DNA from 3 places in the Jeotgalibaca porci genome. Region 2 is predicted to be linked to each of the others. Evidence: riboswitches for the same ligand, from Rfam matches in the RefSeq annotation. Region 2 holds a riboswitch; each other region holds the start of a gene.
The links. Region 2 has a riboswitch for lysine ahead of lysA (diaminopimelate decarboxylase). Riboswitches for the same ligand answer to the same signal wherever they lie in the genome.
Positions count from the first base shown of each region.

Region 1: another riboswitch for lysine. It lies ahead of G7058_RS04535 (YfcC family protein); the one in region 2 lies ahead of lysA (diaminopimelate decarboxylase).
Region 3: another riboswitch for lysine. It lies ahead of G7058_RS12035 (ABC transporter permease subunit); the one in region 2 lies ahead of lysA (diaminopimelate decarboxylase).

Region 1 is NZ_CP049889.1:880,981-883,260, reverse strand. Features, by position in the region: gene G7058_RS04540 (hypothetical protein) at 219-809, shown strand; lysine riboswitch at 855-1,000, shown strand; partial or broken gene G7058_RS04535 (YfcC family protein) at 1,083-2,280, shown strand, end outside.
Region 2 is NZ_CP049889.1:1,180,545-1,182,824, reverse strand. Features, by position in the region: gene G7058_RS06025 (beta-galactosidase) at 1-314, shown strand, start outside; lysine riboswitch at 715-884, shown strand; gene lysA (diaminopimelate decarboxylase) at 974-2,242, shown strand; gene dapA (4-hydroxy-tetrahydrodipicolinate synthase) at 2,235-2,280, shown strand, end outside.
Region 3 is NZ_CP049889.1:164,428-166,707, reverse strand. Features, by position in the region: gene G7058_RS11955 (hypothetical protein) at 29-151, shown strand; gene G7058_RS00975 (glycosyltransferase family 32 protein) at 345-971, opposite strand; lysine riboswitch at 1,108-1,255, shown strand; partial or broken gene G7058_RS12035 (ABC transporter permease subunit) at 1,334-2,280, shown strand, end outside.

The DNA.
Region 1 (2,280 bases), 300 kb from region 2:
AATAGGTTTGAGTGAGCCATTTTTCCGCAAAAGGCTCACTCAGATTGCAAAACAAGTTTGAGTGAGCCATTTAGGCAGATTATCGCGCACTCAACGGTAAAAACTCATTTGAGTGCGCGAACCCAACCGCAAAAAATCAATTTCACTATTTCACAGCTAATAATTTGAAAAAATCTAAATTTCACTTAAACTATAAGAAATGAAGCGGGAGGAATGTTATGACAAACCTTGAATGGGTTCACGAACTAGCAAGACTACCAGAGATTGTTGGAGTTACATCGAGAAGTTCACCGGCCGGCGAGAGTTCCATTGTCGAAATCTATTTTAATGCGCCGATTGATAAAGCGTTCATAATAACGAAATTACCGCACACGTACAAAGAGAAAGCCATCTTCACACCAAAAGAAGAAATGAAGTTGTCGACTCACCCATATATGAAAATACTCTATGAAACAGAAGAAGCACTTTTGTCAAAACGCATGATAGAAATACTTCTAAAAGAAGCTTCTGCTTCAATGACAGCTGCAAAAAAAGCTGCCGCGCGTGGGGATGTTCATTTTGTACTCGCTCGTTTCAACCAAACGGTTAATAATTGGAACCACATTATCTACCTGTTAAATAAACAACATTTAGAAAATCAAGAAGGAGCTGCGAAGAAAGCTGCACGCATGGAAGTTACTCCCGCTTATTATCTGGTACGTCTGGAAAAGGCGTATACCTATTTTGCGTCCCATAATCCAGCATTAGGATTTGATGAGTTCAATCGTCTTCATAATGAGATTACACAAATAGTAACAGATAATCATTGATATTCGATGATATAATGTTACTATTGAATGTGATAAATTTGAGTCGATTTTGAAAGAGGACGCAAAAACCAAGAGTAGGGAACGAAAGGGGTTTTTGCCGAAGTATCATTAGGATACTGGGGTACGTTCGAACAGGACGTACACTGTCTAATAAACAAGCCCATTGTTTATTAAGGAGTACTTTCATTATTGCGGGCAGAAGGACCCTGCGAATGCCTTTTGCTATTCGGGGGTATTTTTGTTTCTCGGCTTAATAAAAAAGGAGAGAATACAATGGAAAAAAAGAAAACTTCATTTAAGATTCCTCATACATACGTCTTGTTAATCGGCGTTATGCTTGTGATGGCAATCTTAACATGGATTGTTCCGGCTGGTCAGTTCGAACGAATTGAACAAGCAGGACGAACAATTGCAGTACCAGGTTCATGGCATGCTGTGGATGCAAATCCGCAAGGATTTTTCGAAATCATCAATTCAATTCCGCGCGGTTTAACCGATTCAGCGGCGATTTCATTCTTTATCTTTTTGATTGGTGGCGCATTTACCGTCATTAATGAGACAGGTACAGTAGAAGCATTAATTTATAAATTATCTCAAAAGCTAAAAGGTGCAGAAATATTGGTTATTCCGGTATTCTTGCTGGTATTCGGAATTGCGGGTGCGACACTTGGTTTTTCAGAAGAAACCATCGTCTTTATCCCAATGGGTATTTCGTTAGCCTTGGCACTTGGTTTTGACTCTGTTGTCGGAATGAGTATTATTGCTTCCGGTGCTGCTATCGGATTTAGTGCTGGTTTCATGAATCCTTTCGCGGTCGGAATTGCACAAGGTATTGCCGAATTACCAACGTTCTCTGGTATGGGCTTACGGATTGCGTTGTTCCTCGTACTATGGGTGATAACATCCCTTTACATTATGCGTTATGCATTAATGGTTAAAAAAGATCCAACAAAGAGCTATGTGTATAACAAACTGGATCCTAAACATGACTTAGAAAAATCAGAGTTCGTTGCTTGAGAGAAACGTCACATCTTAGTTGGGTTAACGTTCTTGGCAGGCATCCTAGCAATCGCATTTGGTGTTATTGAGTACGGTTGGTACATTCAAGAAATCGGTGCAATCTTTATGATTACCGGTGTTATTGCAGGTTTCGTTTACGGATATGGTCCAAGTAAAGTGGCTGACTTATTCGTTGCTGGAGCAAAAGATATGGTATTCGCGGCTCTAATCGTGGGTGTGGCACGTTCAATCGTTATTGTAATGGAAGACGGTATGATTATTGATACGATCGTTAACTTCCTTGCAGGAACAGTAGAAGGCTTGCCTGGCGCATTGGCTGCAGTAGCGATGTATGCGATCCAAATCATTATTAACTTCATCATTCCATCTGGTTCGGGACAAGCTGCGGCAACAATGCCAATCATGGTTCCACTTGCAGATGCTGTGGGTATTACGAGACAAACAGCAGTTA
Region 2 (2,280 bases):
TGAAAAATACGTATGGTGATGGTAACAGTTACTACATTGGGGCACGAGCGGAAAGTGCCTTCCAAAATGACTTCTATGATCAATTAATTCAAGAATTGGCTATCATACCGCCATTTGAAGCAAATCACAGCGAAAATGTATCGGTACAAGTTCGTAAAGGGCCAGATTCGGCATACATTTTTGTAATGAACTTTGGTACGGATGAAGAGACAATTACATTTGAAGATGAAGTGATTGACTTGATTACAGGCGAAAAAGTGGCACGTAAAATCACATTGAATGGCTATGGTGTACGTGTTTTCAAAAAAATATAAAGATAGAAACGTACTGAAACAAAACATTGTTTCAGTACGTTTTTTTAGTATAGGGTTTTATAAGTTTCTGGAGGAACGTTATTCATTGCTTTCTTTTTGTTCCATGGATGGTAAGATAATAGATTTTTACCGCAAAAGGGTCACTATAAAATCGTTAAATCGGTTTGAGTGAGCTATTTAGTTGGCAGAATGATAAATAGACCGGCTTTCAGCCGTTAACCATAGGACGTATGCCGGTAATTAGATGATTTTACCGGCGTCCAGCGATACTCATAAGTCTGTAAGCCGGTATAATTTCTTTTTTATTGAGAAAATACTAATAAAAGTGCATAAAAATCACGGCTCTCATACCGAGCTGCATTCAGTAGACAAAAATATTTTTTAATGCTATTCTAATTTTAATTGAATAAGAGGTAGCAATGTAAAAGAGTAGTCACAGGGAGAAGGCGTTCGATGATGCGTGATGAAAGGTAACCATTGCCGAACGGTGTAAATTGGCAAGTTTTCATCGTGGGGGTATAGGGAATACGTATATCACTCCTACTAAATAGTAGAGGCGCTGACAAATTGTTACATCATGATATGTAAACAGTGTAAAAGGCGCCGGTATTGGGCGTCTTTTTTTATATAGAGAAATACGGTATTCAGGAGGAAATGAGATGAAAGAACTTGTTATCGGGGGCGTGAAAGCCAGCGAATTGACGGCGCAATATGGCACGCCGCTTTATGTCTATGATCAACAGAAACTTGAGGCTAATCTGGAAGCTTACACGACCTATTTTAAATCGGATGTTTTTCAAACGCGTATTCTTTATGCATCAAAGGCTTTTCAAACCATCGGGATGTTGGATTTAATTGCTGAATACGGCTTGGGCGTGGATGTTGTGAGCAGCGGCGAATTGTATACAGCCTTGAAATCCACTATGCCAGTCGAAAAAATCTATTTCCATGGGAATAATAAAACGACTGAAGAACTGCGAATGGCTCTTGAAACGGGCGTGAAACACATGGTGGTTGATAATGTGATGGAGCTGGAAGAGCTAGCTGGTTTAGCTGCGGAGTACAAAGAGAAGTTGCAGGTCCAAATACGTTTAAATGTCGGAATTGAAGCACATACGCACGAATATATCGTTACGACACATATTGATTCAAAGTTCGGAATCGCCTTCGGAAGTAGCGATTATGAGGCCTGTATAGCTATCCTGAAAAAAAGCGATTATTTGGCATTGGAAGGTTTTCATGTACATATTGGCTCGCAGATTTTTGAAATGGATGCGTGGTACGCGGCGATTGATAAGATGCTGGGCTATTTACAAACCTTTTCGGAACCGTTGACCTTGAATTTGGGTGGTGGTTTTGGCGTTCGCTATACGGATGCGGATCAACCGATGCCGATTAAAGAAAATATGGCGCAAATAGTGACGTATTTAGAGGATAAATTGCAAGAAACCGGCGTAAAAATTCGGGAAGTAATGATTGAGCCGGGGCGGAGTTTGGTTGCGGAAGCGGGCACGACTCTGTATGAAATTGGTTATCAGAAAAAAACACCGAATAAGCAGTATTATTTTGTCGATGGCGGGATGGGAGATAATATCCGGCCAAGCTTGTATCAGGCTGACTATTCCTGTGATGTTGCAAATAATATGACAGCTGAGAAGTCAGAGTTAGTGACAGTGGCGGGTAAATATTGTGAATCTGGCGATGTTTTAATTCATGATGTGTATTTACCGCCTGTTAAAAAGGGTGACATCTTAGCCGTTTATTCGACAGGAGCATACGGTTATGCGATGAGCAGCAACTATAATCGGAATGCAACACCTGCTGTTGTATTTGTTAAAGATGGGGAGTCCCGAGTCATTGTAAAACGACAGACTTTAGCTGATTTAATCAGAAATGATGTAAAAACGGAGGCGGATAAGCATGCTTAAAGGATCGATGGTCGCACTTGTAACCCCAATGGATGAAG
Region 3 (2,280 bases), 1.0 Mb from region 2:
GTACAGCCTTAACCTTTGAAAAATAACAATGGCTGACGCCGAGGATTTATTTGCCTATACTTCTGACGAAGCTGTTGCGAAATACGCTACTTGGAATGCACACGAAACGATTCAAGATACAAAGGATTTTATCCAATTTGTTCTAAAGTGAGTAATGATTGGCGATTTTGGTTCTTCTGGGTGATTAGGGTTTGGTGAAGGAAATACCCTGTGCCACCATGAGAGAGTCATCTTTTTCGGTTGTATGTTTTCGATTCGAACGCATAAAAAAGCCCCTAAAGTAGTTTTACTTTTTCAAGTGTCTACTTTAGGGGAAGTATATAAACTGCTCTTGATGTCTCTTTTTATAACCAAGAACCTGAATAATGGTGAATGGCATAGGTCTCGTTGGTGTCATTAATTTCATGTGTCCAATAGCTTTTTGGAGAAAAATAAACCCGGGGATAAATCGTAAGGTTCATGACTTCTTGCAACTCATTATTCAGCTCCAAGCCTTTTTCCTGTAATATATCTGTTATACGGTCGACATTGGTTTCTTCATCCAATGACCCATCCGGATTCTTGAAATGCCGATTTTTATAATCAGAAAATAGTAGTTCAAATGTCGGGTGGTGCGGTTTGGCTGCGATTACGGCTGTTGAAATGGTAGTCTCAATCTCAAAGCCCATGAAGCCGTCTTGTTGCAGAAGTGGATCAAAGGATTTTAGTACTTCGACATCCGTGTCCATATAGATACCACCGTACTCTTTTAAGGCAAATAAACGAGCCACATCAGACACAAAAGCCCATTTCTCTTCCTCGTAAGCTTCTTTTACATAATCGCCCATTTCGTCAATATTAAAGGTTTCTTCATTCCAGACCATTATCTGGTAATCCGGACAATATTTTTTCCAAGTAGCCATCATTTTCTCTTCAGCTTCACCGAGTGGATTGCCACCAAACCAACAATAATGAATGATTTTAGGTATCATATTCATCCCTCCATGTCTCTCATTATAACGAATTCGCTTTATATTAACTAATAATAACAACTTTATGAGAATACCATGAAATAGTGAGTTGACAGTAATATTATTATGCGTTATAGTTACATCCATAACAAAAGTCAATATGAACTAGAGGCCGCGAAAACCATCAGTAGGAAACGAAAGGGGAATTCGCCGAAGTATCTTTTAGATACTGGGGTCATGCTGAATAAGCATGGCACTGTCAGAATATAATGCCCAATTATATTCATCGATGCGCTGTTCATGTTGGGGCAAAAGGACGGTAAACCGTGAGCCTTTTGCTCATGGTTTTTTTGTTTGTATTTTTTCAAGAGGAGCGGATAAAAATGAGAAAGAAATTCAAATTAGCAAGTTTATTATTTAGCGCAGCAGCGGTTTTGGCTGCATGTGGCTCTAAAGAGACAGATACAAATACTGCCGGTTCGGAAGATAATACTTTTGTAGTTGGCTTGGAAGCTGCTTATGCGCCTTTCAACTGGACACAACTGGACGACAGTCACGGTGCTGTTCCAATAGACGAATCGAGCGAGTTTGCAGGTGGTTATGATGTTCAAATCGCGAAAAAGATTGCAGAAGGTTTGGGCAAAGAGTTGGTCATTGTTAAAACGGAGTGGGATGGTTTAGTGCCTTCGCTACAATCTGACAAAATCGATGCGATTATCGCTGGCATGTCCCCCACTGAAGAAAGAAAGCAAACCATTGATTTCAGTATTCCTTACCTAGAATCCCAACTTGTAATGGTCGTCGCATCTGATGGCGATTATGCGGATGCAAAAACCTTGGCTGATTTTAGCGGCGCTAAAGTGACAGCGCAATTAAATACCTTTCACTATAATATGATTGACCAAATAAAAGACGTAAAAAAACAAACGGCAATGGAGAATTTCTCAGCTATCCGTGTTGCATTGCAATCCGGTGTGATTGACGGCTATGTCTCAGAAATGCCAGAAGCGATTAGTGCTTCAAATGCAAATGCAGATTTTACTTATATTGAATTTGAAGATGGCTTCGAAACAAATCCGGAAGACACAACAATCGCAATCGGCGTTCAAAAAGATAGTGATATCCTAGAAGATATTAATGAAATTCTGGAAGGGATATCTGCTGAAGAGCAACAAAAATTGATGGAAGAGGCAATTTTGACTCAGCCGTCAGCGCAATAACCAAGGAGTGAATTCGTTTGAGTAATTTATGGAGTATATTTTCAAATAATGCCCCCCTTTTTCTAAGAGGCGCCTGGGTAACCATTTATATATCAATTATCGGAACAATC